4 regions of the Pseudomonas sp. GW821-FHT03C07 genome follow, and region 2 is predicted to be linked to each of the others. Evidence: predicted binding sites of a transcription regulator. Region 2 holds the regulator's gene; each other region holds the start of a gene.
What was found. Region 2 encodes FliA, which starts transcription of late flagellar genes. Its sites were predicted from a motif close to CTAAAGTTTNNNNNNNNNNNGCCGNTAA; they were not measured.
Positions count from the first base shown of each region.

Region 1: a site for FliA is predicted at 1,314-1,341, ahead of AC07VG_RS17985 (methyl-accepting chemotaxis protein). Genes of this name have one in related genera too.
Region 3: a site for FliA is predicted at 2,345-2,372, ahead of motA (flagellar motor stator protein MotA). Genes of this name have one in related genera too.
Region 4: a site for FliA is predicted at 1,831-1,858, ahead of AC07VG_RS04230 (methyl-accepting chemotaxis protein). Genes of this name have one in related genera too.

Region 1 covers NZ_JBWKUQ010000008.1:245,173-249,050, reverse strand. Annotated here, with positions in the region: gene AC07VG_RS17985 (methyl-accepting chemotaxis protein) at 1-1,200, opposite strand, end outside; gene AC07VG_RS17980 (LysR substrate-binding domain-containing protein) at 1,381-2,301, opposite strand; gene AC07VG_RS17975 (NorM family multidrug efflux MATE transporter) at 2,454-3,857, shown strand.
Region 2 covers NZ_JBWKUQ010000003.1:100,524-104,401, reverse strand. Annotated here, with positions in the region: gene flhF (flagellar biosynthesis GTPase FlhF) at 1-998, shown strand, start outside; gene fleN (flagellar synthesis regulator FleN) at 1,120-1,953, shown strand; gene fliA (RNA polymerase sigma factor FliA) at 1,950-2,690, shown strand; gene AC07VG_RS06625 (chemotaxis response regulator CheY) at 2,863-3,234, shown strand; gene AC07VG_RS06620 (protein phosphatase CheZ) at 3,257-3,878, shown strand, end outside.
Region 3 covers NZ_JBWKUQ010000006.1:171,729-175,606, reverse strand. Annotated here, with positions in the region: gene rsgA (small ribosomal subunit biogenesis GTPase RsgA) at 1-278, shown strand, start outside; gene motB (flagellar motor protein MotB) at 388-1,422, opposite strand; gene motA (flagellar motor stator protein MotA) at 1,426-2,277, opposite strand; gene AC07VG_RS14375 (HDOD domain-containing protein) at 2,488-3,878, shown strand, end outside.
Region 4 covers NZ_JBWKUQ010000002.1:220,286-224,163, forward strand. Annotated here, with positions in the region: gene AC07VG_RS04215 (fimbrial protein) at 1-891, shown strand, start outside; gene AC07VG_RS04220 (hypothetical protein) at 979-1,221, shown strand; partial or broken gene AC07VG_RS04225 (PAS domain-containing protein) at 1,445-1,726, shown strand; gene AC07VG_RS04230 (methyl-accepting chemotaxis protein) at 1,997-3,028, shown strand; gene AC07VG_RS04235 (YkgJ family cysteine cluster protein) at 3,171-3,878, opposite strand, start outside.

The sequences.
Region 1 (3,878 bases), on a different contig from region 2:
GCCGGTAAGTACATGGGCACGGCTGCTGACCTCGGCAGCCGCCTTGCGGATGTGTTCGACCATCGATGACAGCGCCTGCCCCATCTGGTTGAAGCTGTCGGCCAACTGGCCAATCTCGTCATGACTGGACAGGTTCAGACGTACGCTCAAATCCCCGGCCCCCAGGGCTTGCGCCTGGCGCACCAAGTCGCCCAAGGGGCGCAACTTGCTGCGCAGCAGCCAGATCGCCGCGCCGACCGCCAGCAGCATGGCCAGCAGGCTGCCAATCACCAGTCGAATGCCGACACTCCAGGTCACGGCGCGGATCTCGGCCTTGGGCATGCTCGCCACTACGGTCCACGGCCCCCCTTCAAAGGTCACCGCCACGCTGTAGAAATCCTCGCTTTTGTCACTCCAGAAGCGCCCATGGCCCGGTTGCCGGACCAGATCGACGACCACCGGGATTGCCGGTGCAAGATCCGTCACCCCGGCAGGCGGCACCAGCCAATGCTTCTGCTCATCGAGCAAGGCCAGGGAACCGGTCGTGCCGATGCGAAAGCGCTTGAGGTTGTCGAACTGCGCATTCTGCGCATCGGTGTAGTCGAAACCGACGAACAGCACAGCGATCACCTTACCGTCGGCATCGCGCACCGGGGTGTACTGGGTCATGTAGGAGCGGTCGAACAGCAGTGCCCGCCCGACGTACGCCTGGCCCGCCAGCAAACGCTGGTAGGCCGGATGCTGGTGATCGAGCAAGGTGCCGATGGCGCGACTGCCGTCCTGCTTGGTCAGAGAGGTGCTGACCCGGACGAAATCTTCACCGCTACGCACGAATAGAGTCGCGACACCCGCGGACATCTGCTTGAACGTGTCCACTTCGGTGAAATTGTTGTTCAGCAGCTCAGTGCCCAGGTACAGGCCCGGAGCTTGCACGCTGCCCACAGCGATCATTTGCTCGGGGCGCACGCTCAGGCCACTGCTGAAACGCTTTTCGAACAGCCCGCTCAGGCGCTGGGTACTTTCGCGCAAGGTGCCGTGGAAGGTGTTCAACTGGTCGGCCAGCAGGCGCGCCTCGCTGGCCAGGTGTTCCTCGCGGGTGTCGAGGTTGGCCGAGTCCAGCGAACGCAGGGCAAACACGGTGCTACCACTGATCACCAGCGCCAGGATAACGGCGAGTGCCAACCCCAGCTGCGAGGCTATACGGGCACGAGGTCGAGACATGATGAGGCTCCTGGGCGGGCGGCGAATCCTGTGGGTACTGTCAGGCCGCGCGGAAACATTTCCAATGAACAAGGCATGAGCGAACCGCTTGGGACGGCGGTTCCATGTCGGTAGATTCGGCGGCGCCAGCGAATACTTGAGTCATTTGAACGGATATCAGTGGCCGCCAAAAACAGCGTATCAGCCCAGGCGCTCGACATCGGGCAAGACCATGGCCGCGACCTCGCCCTGAAGAAAATCGCTGAGCCGCCGCAGGCGCTCGCCGCCCGGCCGGGTTTTCGGCCAGACCAGGTAATATTGCTCACCACTATCGACGGCGGTCGGCCACGGCAAACTCAAACGTCCCTGGGCCACGTCCTCGGCCACCATCAGCAGGTCCCCCATAGACACCCCGTAACCCCGCGCCGCGGCAATCATGCCCAGCTCCAGGGTATCGAACAGCTGGCCGCCCTTGAGGGAGATCCGTTCGGACAGGCCCATGCGCTCCAGCCAACTGCGCCAGTCTCGCCGATCGGGCGTCGGGTGCAACAGCTCGACGCTGGCCAGACGCTCGGCATCCCAAGGCTGCTCATTGAGCAGCGTAGGTGCTCCCACCGGAATCAACCACTCGGAAAACAGGTAACTGGCCTCCCAGTCAGGCGGGAAATGGCCGTTGCTGAGCAACACCGCACAATCAAATGGCTCCTGGTTGAAGTCCACGCTGTCGACATCCATCCAGGCACTGGTGAGCTGCACCTCATTGCCTTCCTGCAAATGCCGGAAACGGCTCAGCCGCGCCAGCAGCCAGCGCATGGTCAGGGTCGACGGCGCTTTCATGCGCAGGATGTCGTCTTCAGCGCGCAAGGTATTGCAAGCCCGCTCCAGGGCGCCGAAGCCCTCGCGGATCCCCGGCAGCAGCAAGCGCGCGGACTCGGTCAGTTGCAGATTGCGCCCGTTACGCTGAAACAGCCGGCAGGCAAAGTGCTCTTCGAGCGTACGAATATGCCGGCTGACCGCACTTTGGGTAATGGACAGCTCCTCCGCCGCCCGGGTGAACGAGCTGTGGCGGGCCGCAGCTTCGAAAGCGCGCAAGGCATACAGGGGGGGCAGACGACGAGACATGGGGAGCGCTCCGATAACGCAATGCGGCAACCCTAGCAGAAACCTCCTTGCATGAGTTTTTATCATGCGAGCAATCGGTTTTATCCCTTTGTGCAAATGCCTGGGAACCCTGAGAATCAACGGTTCTCACTGCCTTCCACCTGTCGAGCCTGATGATCATGAAGCATTCAGCACGCACCGAACTCCGGGCCATCCTGCGGCTGTCCGGGCCGCTGATCGCCTCGCAGTTGGCGCATATGCTGATGGTATTGACCGACACCCTGATGATGGCCCGACTCAGCCCCGAGGCCTTGGCCGGTGGCGGCCTGGGCGCGGCGAGTTATTCGTTCGTGTCGATTTTCTGCATTGGCGTGATCGCGGCCGTCGGCACCCTGGTCTCCATTCGCCAGGGCGCCGGCGATATCGAAGGCGCGACCCGGCTGACCCAGGCCGGGCTGTGGCTGGCCTGGGCCATGGCCCTGGTGGCCGGCCTGCTGTTGTGGAACCTCAAGCCGCTGCTGCTGATGTTCGGCCAGACCCCCACCAACGTGCACGCCGCCACGCAGTTCCTGACGGTGCTGCCGTTCGCCCTGCCCGGCTACCTGAGCTTCATGGCCCTGCGCGGGTTCACCAGCGCCCTGGGCCGCGCGACCCCGGTGATGGTGATCAGCCTGTGCGGCACCGTGGCCAACTTTTCCCTCAACTATGCCCTGATCACCGGGATGTTCGGCCTGCCCAAGCTGGGCCTGGTGGGGATCGGCCTGGTCACGGCGCTGGTCGCCAGCTGCATGGCCCTGGCGCTGGCCTGGCATATCAAGCGGCACCCGGCGTACCGCCACTACCCCTTGCTGCGGGGCCTGTCGCGGCCCAATTGGCAGTATCTGCGCGAACTCTGGCGCCTGGGTCTGCCGATTGGCGGTACCTATGCCGTGGAGGTCGGGCTGTTCGCCTTTGCCGCGCTGTGCATGGGCACCATGGGCAGTACGCAACTGGCCGCGCACCAGATCGCCCTGCAGATCGTCTCGGCGGCCTTTATGGTGCCGGCGGGGATCTCCTACGCCATCACCCTGCGCATCGGTCTGCACTACGGCGCCGGGCAACTGCTGGACGCGCGCCTGGCCGGAAGGGTCGGCATCGCTTTCGGGGCGGCCGCCATGCTGGCCTTTGCCGCGCTGTTCTGGCTGGCGCCGAACCCACTGGTGGGACTGTTCCTGGATCGCAACGACCCGGCGTTCCAACCGGTTATCGAACTGGCCGTCAGGCTGCTGGCGGTGGCCGCCTGGTTCGAGCTGTTCGATGGCACCCAGACCATCGCCATGGGCGCGATCCGGGGCCTGAAAGACGCCAAGACCACCTTCCTCGTCGGTCTCGCCTGCTACTGGCTGATCGGCGCCCCGGCGGCATGGTTGCTGGCGTTCGACTTCAATGGCGGAGCAACCGGTGTCTGGTGGGGCCTGGCGCTGGGCCTGGCTTGCGCGGCAGTAAGCCTGACGCTGGCGTTTGAATGGCGGATGAAGCGGATGCTCGGACGCCATTCGGCACAAAGCCCACAACGCAGCGTCATGGATGCCGCCTGAGTCGACAGACTGCATCCCGCG
Region 2 (3,878 bases):
TCGACGAGCCGCGGCGCCCGGCGCCAGCGCCTGTGGTGCACGCCCCGGCGGTGGACCAGCGGGTGTTCGACTCGATGCGTTCGGAACTCAACGGCCTGCGTGAGCTGCTGGAAGTCCAGCTGGGCTCCCTGGCCTGGAACCAGTTGCAAGGCCGTCAGCCGCAGCAGGCCAACCTCTGGCGCCGTCTGCAGCGCATCGGCCTGTCCGGGCCGCTGTCGCGCGACCTGCTGGAACTGGTTACCGGGATCGACGAGCCACGCCAGGCCTGGCGCATGCTGCTGGCGCACCTGGCGCGGATGATTGTCACACCCGAGATCGAGCCACTGGAAGAGGGCGGTGTGATTGCCATGGTCGGTCCTGCCGGCATGGGCAAGACCACCACGCTGGCCAAGCTGGCGGCGCGCTACGTGCTCAAGTACGGCGCGCAGAACATCGCGCTGGTGAGCATGGACAGCTTCCGCATCGGTGCCCAGGAGCAGCTCAAGACCCTGGGGCGGATCCTCAATGTCTCGGTGACCCATGTCGACCCGGGCCAGTCCCTGGCCCAGGCCCTCGATCCGCTGCTGCGCAAACGCGTGGTGCTGATCGATACCGCCGGCCTGCAGGCCAGCGACCCGGCGTTGCGCATGCAACTGGAAAGCCTGGCCGGACGCGGGATCAAGGCGAAGAATTATCTGGTCCTGGCTACCACCAGCCAGAAACAGGTGCTGACGGCCGCCTACCACAGCTATAAACGCTGCGGGCTGGCCGGTTGCATCCTGACTAAACTGGATGAAACGGCGAGCCTCGGCGAAGTGCTGAGCCTGGCTATCAGTCACGAACTGCCCGTGGCCTATCTGACCGACGGGCCGCGTATTCCGGATGATCTGCACCTGCCACGCCGGCATCAACTGGTGTCCAGGGCGGTCAGTGTGCAAATGCAGGAAGAACCCAGCGAGGAAGCCATGGCCGATATGTTCGCTGATATCTACCACAGCCCGTCGAAGCGGGTGGGCTGAGATGAGTATTCAGACGTTGCAAATTACCTACATCGATGGTCTGCCACGCATTGTTCCGACAAGTGAACGCGCAGCCACTTATGTGGCCTTCCGTCTAAGCAAGACAAGGTAAGAAGAGAACATGGGCAGCATGCATCCCGTACAGGTGATCGCGGTGACCGGCGGCAAAGGTGGCGTCGGGAAGACCAACGTGTCAGTGAATTTGTCCCTGGCGCTGGCTGAGCTTGGCCGGCGCGTCATGCTGCTGGATGCGGATCTGGGGCTGGCGAATGTCGACGTCCTGCTCGGCCTGACCCCCAAACGCACCCTGGCCGACGTGGTCGAGGGCCGCTGCGAACTGCGCGACGTACTGTTGCAAGGTCCGGGCGGGATTCGCATCGTGCCGGCGGCCTCGGGGACCCAGAGCATGGTGCACCTGAGCCCGGCGCAGCATGCCGGCCTGATCCAGGCATTCAGCGATATCGGCGACAACCTCGATGTGCTGGTGATCGACACGGCCGCGGGTATTGGCGAGTCGGTGGTCAGCTTCGTCCGCGCGGCCCAGGAAGTGTTGCTGGTGGTCTGCGACGAGCCGACCTCGATCACCGACGCCTACGCCTTGATCAAACTGCTCAACCGCGACTACGGCATGAACCGCTTCCGCGTACTGGCCAACATGGCCCAGAGCCCGCAGGAAGGCCGCAACCTGTTCGCCAAGTTGACCAAGGTCACGGATCGTTTCCTGGATGTGGCCCTACAATACGTCGGCGCCGTTCCTTATGACGAGTGTGTACGCAAGGCCGTGCAAAAGCAGCGCGCGGTCTATGAGGCATTTCCCCGTTCGAAATGCGCCTTGGCGTTCAAGGCAATCGCGCAGAAGGTCGACACCTGGCCGCTCCCTGCCAATCCTCGGGGGCACCTGGAGTTTTTCGTCGAGCGTCTGGTGCATCAAACGAGTGCGGGACCGGTTCTATGACTGCCAGTGGCTATCGCATGTATTCCAAGTCGTCACGTGACAGCCAGTATGAACTGATCGAGCGTTACGCACCTTTGGTCAAACGTATTGCCTATCACCTGCTGGCGCGACTGCCGGCCAGCGTTCAGGTCGAGGATCTGATCCAGGCCGGGATGATCGGTCTGCTGGAGGTCTCGACCAAGTACGACGCGAGCAAAGGTGCCAGTTTCGAGACCTATGCCGGCATCCGTATCCGCGGCGCGATGCTTGATGAAGTGCGCAAGGGTGACTGGGCACCGCGTTCGGTGCACCGCAATACACGCATGGTCAGTGACGCAATTCGTGCAATTGAAGCAAAAACCGGCCGTGACGCTAAAGATCACGAGGTTGCAGCCGAACTCCAATTGAGTCTCGACGATTATTACGGGATTTTGAACGATACCTTGGGCAGTCGCCTGTTCAGTTTCGACGACCTGTTGCAGGACGGCGAACATGAAGGGCTGCACGAGGACGGCGCGAGTGCTCATCTCGAACCGTCGCGCGATCTGGAAGATGAACGCTTCCAGGCGGCGCTGGCGGATGCGATTGCCAATTTGCCGGAGCGTGAGCGACTGGTGTTGGCGCTGTACTACGACGAAGAGCTGAACCTCAAGGAAATTGGTGAGGTGCTGGGGGTCAGCGAATCGCGAGTCAGCCAGTTACACAGCCAGTGCGCGGCCCGCTTGCGGGGGCGTTTGGGGGAGTGGCGAGCGCGTTGAAGGCAGTGCGGGAACACTGCGAACGAGACCGACATGGCGTTTGACGCCCTGTGGGAGACTCGGCCGGATGAGGTTTCCATGCAGTCGTTGAGTGCTGTGCCGAATTGATTGAACAGCGCGTCCAGGTGCTGAACGCGTTTAAGACTGCTTGGAGGTCGAATTGGACAAGAACATGAAAATCCTCATCGTTGACGATTTTTCAACGATGCGGCGGATCATCAAGAACCTGTTGCGTGACCTCGGGTTCACCAACACGGTTGAGGCGGACGACGGTACTACCGCGATTCCCGTCCTCAACAGCGGTAGCATCGACTTTCTGGTCACTGACTGGAACATGCCCGGCATGACCGGCATCGATCTGCTGCGCCACGTGCGTGCCGATGAAAAGCTCAAGCACCTGCCGGTGTTGATGGTCACGGCCGAAGCCAAGCGCGAGCAGATCATCGAAGCTGCCCAGGCCGGTGTAAACGGCTATGTGGTCAAACCATTCACGGCCCAGGCGTTGAAAGAGAAGATCGAGAAAATCTTCGAACGCATCGGCTGATGAAGTCCACCACGGGGGCGCTATGGAGCACAACGAATCTTCACTGGGTGATTTTGAACTAACCCTGAAAAAACATGCCCGCGAACTGGTCGACAGCCTTGAAAAAGGTCGATTTGGCGACGCGGTGCAAATGATCCATGAGCTGAATCAGACCCGTGACCGTGGCCTGTACCTGGAAGTCGGCAAGCTCACCCGCGAATTGCACAGCGCTATTGTCAACTTCCAGATCGACCCGCATATGCCGCAGGCCGAGGAAGTCTCGCAGATCACCGACGCCACCGAGCGCCTGTCCTATGTGGTCAGGCTGACGGAAGCCGCGGCCAACCGCACCATGGACCTGGTGGAGAGTGCGACCCCGAGGGTCACTGGCCTGAACGTGGAGGCCAAGGCCTTGGGCGCTGACTGGAGCCGTTTCATGCGGCGCGAAGTCGGTGCCCAGGAGTTTCGCGAGTTGGCGCGGCGGGTCGAGACGTTCCTGTCCCGCAGCGAGCAGGAAACCCGCGCGGTGTCGAGCGAGCTGAACGATATTCTGCTGGCCCAGGATTACCAGGACCTTACCGGTCAGGTGATCAAGCGCGTGACCCAAATGGTCACCGAAGTGGAAAGCAACCTGCTCAAACTGGTGCTGATGGCCAGCCAGGTCG
Region 3 (3,878 bases), on a different contig from region 2:
CCACCACCGCGCGGCTGTTCCACTTCCCCGGCGGCGGTGAACTGATCGACTCCCCGGGGATTCGCGAGTTCGGCCTGGGCCATGTCAGCCGTGCCGATGTCGAAGCTGGCTTTATCGAGTTCAACGATCTGATCGGCACCTGCCGCTTCCGCGATTGCAAGCATGACCGCGAGCCCGGCTGCGCCCTGCTCAAGGCCCTGGAAGACGGCCGCGTGCAGCAGCAGCGGATGAACAGCTACCGTTCGATCATCGCCAGCCTGCCGCAAGACAGCTACTGAGGCTGGCTGATTGTAGGAGCGAGCTTGCTCGCGATGGACGCCAACGATAACGCGGGAAACCTGATACCCCGCAGTGCCTGGACTACCATCGCGAGCAAGCTCGCTCCTACTATGAACCGGTCTTGGGCTTGCCCGGTTCGTCCATCTTCAGCACCCCATCCTCGAAGATGTTCAGGCGTTGCCGCAGCTCATGGGCCGGCAGCGGCTGCTTGTCGGCCGGCAGCGCGTTCGGGTCCTTCGGCACCTCGCCCGGAGCACCTTGCCCTTCGGTCGGTGCCGGCTTGGCCCCATCCTCGCCCTGCTCGCCTTCAATGGCCTTCTGTGCCTTCTTGGTCAACACCACGATATCGATGCGCCGGTTGACCGGATTGAACGGGTCGGCCTTGTCGAACAGCGACGAGGAGGCGTAACCCACCACCCGCGCCACTTGCGTGTCCGGATAACTGCCGGCCACCAGCGCACGCCGGGCCGCGTTGGCGCGATTGGCCGACAACTCCCAGTTGCTGAAGCCGCCGGTGCCGGCGTACTGCTTGGCATCGGTGTGACCGCTGATGCTGATCTTGTTCGGCACCGCCTTGATGGTGTCGGCCATGGCCAGCAGGATGTCTTCGAAATAAGGCTTCAGACGCGCGCTGCCGGAGTCGAACATCGGCCGGTTTTCCGCGTCCATGATCTGGATGCGCAGGCCATCGGGGGTGATCTCGAACTTGATCTGGTCCTTGAACTTCTGCAGTTCCGGGCTCTCGTCGACCTTTTTATGCAGCTCCTGCATCAGCAATTCCAGGCGCTCTTTCTCCACCTGCTCGGCCATGCTCTCGACCTGATCGCTGTCGATCTTGACCTTGTCCGGCTGTGGCTCGGATTTGACTTCCGGATTGAGGGTCTTGTCCGGCGCCAGCACCGGCGAACCGCCCAGGTCGATGATGTAGGGCGTACCGCTCTCGGAGAAGCCGATCGGGTCCTTGAAATAGCCGGCGATGGCGATTTTCTGTTCCGGGGTCGCGGTGGACAGCAGCCACAGCACCAGGAAGAACGCCATCATCGCCGTCGCGAAGTCGGCGAAAGCGATTTTCCAGGCGCCGCCGTGATGCCCGCCGGCAAAGCGCTTGACGCGCTTGATTATGATCGGCTGATTGTTTTCCATGACTCAGCGACCGCGAACCGCTTGTTCCAGCTCGGCGAAGCTGGGACGGTGCTTCGGATACAGGACCTTGCGCCCGAACTCCACCGCCAGCGAAGGCGGCATGCCGGAAGCCGAGGCCACCAGGCAAGCCTTGATCGCTTCGTAGATGTTCAGCTCTTCCTTGGCATCGTGGGTCAGGGACGTCGCCAAGGGGCCGAAGAAACCGTAGGCAGCGAGAATACCGAAGAAGGTCCCCACCAACGCCGCACCTACGTGCAGGCCGATGGATTTCTGGTCGCCCTCACCGAGGGAGGCCATGGTCACCACGATCCCCAGTACCGCCGCGACGATACCGAAACCGGGCATGGCGTCGGCGACGCCGGTCACGGCATGGGCCGGATGTTCCAGCTCTTCCTTCATGGAGAACAGCTCCATGTCGAACAAGCCTTCCAGCTCATGGGGCGCCATGTTGCCGGAGGACATGATGCGCAGGTAGTCGCAGATGTACGCGGTCATGCGCTCATCCTTGAGCACGGCCGGGTACTTGGCGAAGATCGGGCTGGCGGCGGCGTCTTCGATATCGCCCTCGATCGCCATCATGCCTTCGCGGCGACTCTTGTTGAGGATCTCGTAGATCAGCCCGAGGACCTCAAGATAAAAGGTGTGGGTAAACCGCGAACTGAACATGCTCAAGGACTTCTTGACCACGTGCATCGTCATGTAGCCCGGGTTGGCCTGCAGAAACGCACCGAAGGCCGCACCGCCGATGATCATCACCTCGAAGGGCTGAATCAGCGCGGCGATCTTACCGTGGGAAAGCACGTACCCGCCGAGCACGCTCGCGAATACGACAATGATGCCGATAATTTTAGCCATAGGTAGAGAGCACTTACTGAGTCGGGTTCAAGGTCATATTCGGAAGTTAATAAATCTCTTCTTCTACTTATCGGCAAAACTGCGCCAGACTATAGCCAGTTCAGGCGAAAAGCCAGAAAACCGGCCATGTGCCAGCTTGCACGGTCGATTGCGCAGCGCCTGCCCAGCCCTCTACGGGCCTGTTAACAGTGATGATGACCGCGCTCGAATATGGCTAACGAAACGACTGTCTCCACGCAAAAACCCAACACGCTGCAGGGCTGGATCAAGCTGCTGCAAGCCGTGCGTTTGCCCGTCCCCCAGGACAGTCACGACCGGGTCTGCCGCGCCATCCGCGACAGCCGCAGCTCACTGCGCGATATCGCCGAACTCATGCAGGGTAGCCCGGCCCTGGCGCTGAGTGTGATCTGCGAAGCCAACCAGCACACCCACGGCAGCATGACCGAGCCGGCGGAAAACCTTGAAGTGGCGATCAATCGCCTGGGTTTGAAACGCACCGAGGAACTGCTCGCACGTCTGCCAGCCAAGGCACCGGAAGAGATTCCAATCGCCTTGCGCCAGCTCCAGCTGATCAGCCAACACGCCAGCCAGCAGGCCAACGGTTTGTTCGCCGCGCGCCTGGCGCGCCTCTGGCAGGATATCCACTGGGGCAGCCTACTGTTTCTCTCGCCGCTCTGGCCGCTGGCGCTGACACACCCGAACCTGCTCGAAGACTGGGAGCTGCGGGTGATTCACAAGAATGAGTCGGCCGCGGCCGTCGAGCAGGAGCTGTTCGGCGTGCGTCTGCTCGACCTGTGCCAGGCACTCGCTGATATCTGGCGCCTGCCGAACTGGGTCACCCAGGGTTATCAGTTGCTGAAAACCGAATTGCGCACCCTGGCCAGGGCGCTGCACATCGCCCGTGACAGCGAGCACCGCTTGCACCAGCAACAGCGGCTCGACGCCGATCCGGAGCTGCGCCGCTGGCTGAACCAGCCCTCCAACACCGTGCTGCTGGCCAACGGCCTGGCCCTCTCGGCGCAACAGGCCTGGGACAGTCCGCACCACCTGCGTTGGCAATACCTGACCAGCCTGTACCTGCAACAACCCATGGACGAGTTGCAGCAGCAACTGCACCAGCAGGCGGCGCAGAGCGCCAACCAGCACAGCATGCCGGACCTCTGGCACCCGGCCGAGGCCCTGATCTGGCGCGGCAGCATGCGGCGTGTGCACAGCGGCCTGCTACCTGCGGCGGATCCTTCGCCCGAGGCCCTGGCGCTCTGGCGCAAACACTGCGCCGAACTGCTCGCCACCCCCAGCCGGTTCACCAACGCCATGCACCTGACCGGGGTCGCCCGCGATGCCCTGAGCACCTGCGGCCTGCGCCGGGTGATGATCCTGATGGCCGACCGAACCCAGAGCAGCTTGCGGGTGCACCAGATCACCGGGCTGGCGAAGGAGTCGGCCGGCCTGGTCCTGCAGGTCAGCGCGAGTCCGATCCTGCAACGGCTACTGAGCCAGCCGGCGCAGATCCGCCTGACCCCGGCCAACAACGCCCAGTTCTCGGCCCTGCTGCCCGGCAACCTGCGGGCGCAGTTCCCCGGCGAACACCTGCTGCTGCG
Region 4 (3,878 bases), on a different contig from region 2:
TTGCAGGGCAGTGGCGCGAGTCTGGTCAACGCTGACCTGGGCAGCACGGTCGCGATACCGGCCTCATTGCCCAATGGCAGCGTGATCTGGCGTTCGGAACCGCTCAACCTGGCGCTCGATTGCGCCCGGGACAATCCTCAGGGCGGCGACGAGGAGGTATTTATCTACCTCAATCCGGCCGGCCAGGTGATCGGCCAGGGTATCCGCGCCGGCTTGAGCCATGACGGCGTCGATCATCGCCAGAGCAGTGGACGCATCGCTACCGGGCGGCGGGTCCCGGGATGCCTTGAAGGAGCCTGTCCGCCGTTGAGCTTCAACCTGGCCTTCTCGGTGTTTATCGAGAAGTTCGGGCCGACGCCGCCTTCGGGAGTGGCGAGCAACCTGCAGGACTACCGCCTGTTCCAACTGGATGGCAGCGCTGGGCCGAGCACGGGCGGGCGCTCGCTCAATTACGTGATCAACAACCTTTCCGGTCTGCGCTTCGTTGCCTGTGATGCCGAGCTGCAGGTGATTCCCGAAACCGTCGACTTCGGCCGGGTCGCCATCGAGCGGGTGGTCATGGGCCAGGTGGCGGCGCGCCGCCCATTCGCCCTGCACACCAGTCGGACCTGTGACACGGCGTTCAGCCTGGACGCGCGCTTGAAGCCGGTGTCGGGCAGTGTCTCCGGGGATCTGCTGATTCCCCAGGGCAATGATGGCGTGGGCATCCGAATTGTCCGGGCGGACGGCGGCCTGGGGATTCCCTACAACCGCTCCTTTCACCTGGCTGACCTGCTGGGCGAAACCCGGGCAGCCATGGCCCGCTTCGATGCCGAGCTGGTGTGGAACAGTGACCGACCCAAGGCCGGGCCGTTCTCGGCCGGGGTGGTGGTCGATTTGTTCTATAAATGACCGTTGGCGGCGGCGCGGGCAGGGCGCTCGCAGGTATACTGCGGTCTTTCGGTTCGACCTGATCCGTCCCGCCTTTTCGGAGCTTCCATGACTGCCCCTGAACAACCGTCCGCTTCCGCCAACCCGGGTGAAGAGCCTGTGGTCGAGGCCGAGCTTGCGGTCAGCGAAAAGCCCGCCGTCCCGGCCTTCAGCTTTCCGTTCAACCCTGCTGAATTTGCCGCGGCGAAAAAGGCCGGCCAGACCTGGTACCAGAAAGGTGGCAAGGACGGCCATCACGAGAGACCGGGCCGCGCGCCCAATGGTACGCGTCGATCCATGGGCAAACGCTGAGCTTCGCGTGGGAGTTGGCTTGCCGGCGATGGCGAGCGTCAATGCCGCGCCAGGTTCAGGGGCCTCGTCGCCGACGGGTTGGCGCCAAAAAAAACAGTGAACGTCTTTGATTTGTCATGAACATGGCTAAATGCCAGGATCATGAGCTGGATCAGTGTCTGGCTTTTTCGCGCGCTTAGAGTCGACGTCCTGTCGACTCCTCCCACTTTCGAGCGCGTTTTCCATGAAGATCAATCTCCCGATTACCGGGCGAAATCTAGACGTCGCCTTTGACGCCAACATCCTTTCGACTACCGATCTGGACAGCACGATTACCTACGCCAATCCTGACTTCATCAGGATCAGCGGCTACAGCCGTGAGGAGCTGCTCGGTTCGCCACATAACCTGTTGCGGCATCCAGACATGCCCGCCGAGGCATTCGCGCATATGTGGCAGACCCTCAAGGATGGGCACTCGTGGATGGGGCTGGTGAAGAATCGCTGCAAGAATGGCGATCACTACTGGGTCAGCGCCTACGCCACGCCGGTGACTCGCGACGGCCAGACCGTGGAGTACCAGTCGGTGCGGACCCGGCCCGATGCCGCGCAGGTCGAGGCCGCCGAACGCTGGTACGGTTGGTTGCGCAACGGCCGTTTGCCCTGGCGTCAGCGCCTGCCCGGGCTGCGCTTGCAGACCCGGCTCTGGGCGCAGGTCAGCGCCGCGCTTGCGCTTGTCCTGGCGCTGGGGCATGGGGTTGGCGGGCAATCGCTGGAGGTTGAGTTGGGACTCTGGGTCCTGGGGAGCGTGCTGGTCGGTGTGCTGACCCATTGCTCCTTGCGCCCGTTTTCCGGGCTTACGGCGCGGGCCCGGGAGATCGCTGACAATCCCTTGAGTCAGGCGATCTACACCGGTCGGAGCGACGAGTTCGGCCAGATCGGTTTTGCCTTGAACATGCTCGAGGCCCAGGTCGGTGCGGTGGTGGGGCGCATCGGCGATGCCTCGCTGCGCCTGTCCGGGCATGCCCAGGCGTTGGCCCGGCATCTTCACAGCAGTCACGACAGCACCCTCGACCAGCAGGCCGAAACCGACCAGGTGGCGGCGGCCATCCAGCAGATGAGCGCCAGTGTGGCCCAGGTCGCCAGCAATGCTCAGCAGGCCTCGGAAGTGGCCGACCAGGTGGGCAACGAAACCTGTGCAGGTCATCAACTGGTGGGGGAAAGCCGCAGTGCGGTGCTGCGCCTGGCCAACGAACTGGCGCGGGCCACGGAGGTGATCCTGCACCTGGAAAGCCACAGCACCGAGATCTCCACGGTGTTGGAAGTGATCCGCGCGATTGCCGACCAGACCAACTTGCTGGCGCTCAATGCCGCCATCGAAGCCGCCCGCGCCGGGGAGCAGGGCCGAGGCTTCGCGGTGGTGGCCGACGAAGTGCGCGGGCTGGCCCAGCGTACGCAGCAGTCAACCAACGAAATCCAGCGCATGATCAGCAATCTGCAGGAGGGTGCGCGCAACGCGGTCGAGGTGATGCAGCACAGCAGCCAGCAGGCCGAAGACAGTGTGCAGCAGGTCCAGCAGGCGGCCGATGCCCTGGCCGGGATCAGCCAGCGGGTCAGCCGGATTACCGCGATGAGCCAGCAGATCGCTTCGGCGGTGGAGGAGCAGAGCAGCGTCAGCGAGGATATCAACCGCAATATCGTCAGCATCCGCAATGCCTGCGAGGCGCTGGTCAACGTCGGTCAGCAGAGTCATCTCAGTTCGGGGGATGTCGCGGGGCTGGCGGACGATCTGCGCTCACTGGCCCAGGAGTTCTGGCGCAAGCGCTGTTGACAGGCAGGGTCAACGCGATCCCTTGTAGGAGCCGGCTTGCTGGCGATGAGGCCCGTGAGCCTTGCATCGCCTGATCGGCCGCCATCGCCAGCAAGCCGGCTCCTACAGGTCCGTGTTTCTCCAGGCGGATCTTTATCCGGGGTCAGGCCGCCTGCAAGGGGATAAAGGCATAGGTGGTCGCCGCTTCGCTCACCACCCGAGCCCCCGCCGCCTGCAACGGCCCGGCGATGGCTGGTCCGGAGACGTGAAAGCTCCACTCGCTCGGCGCCGGCCACTGCGTCAGTTGCTGCACCTGGTCAATCGCCTCCGCGAACGCCGACATCTGCGGCAGGTAGGCGGTGAAGCCGTCGCCCTTGAGCGCCGTGGTATGAATCCCCAGCCGTGCGCAGATCAGTTCCTTGGCCTGGATATCGTCACGATCGGCCTGGCGCGAGGCCTCGATCAAGCGGACCAGTTCCAGGTCCTGCAACTGCCCGCCGACGATAAACAGCGGCTGCGTGTCCTCCCAGGCCTGCGGCGGGCAATCCTTGGCCTCGGGGCGCAGCGGGATATGCGGATTGATTTCCATCGGATAGATCCGGCACACCAGCGGCCGCCGTTGGTAGATCCGGCAGAGCAGGTCTTCGTCAAGATTCCGGCAGGGGCCGACGTTGTAGGCGGCAAAGGTGATGGCGACGCGGGCTTCGGTGTGACCGCTGGGCACGCCCCAGGAGCGGCGCAGCACGTGATCGCGCTGCTGTTCCGGCTGGCCCAGGCCATCCGCCAGAAAGGCCTCGACCAGGACGATCACCTGGCCGCCGTCCGCCGCCCATTGCCGGGCTTCGGCCAGTGTCAGGGGCACATGATGATC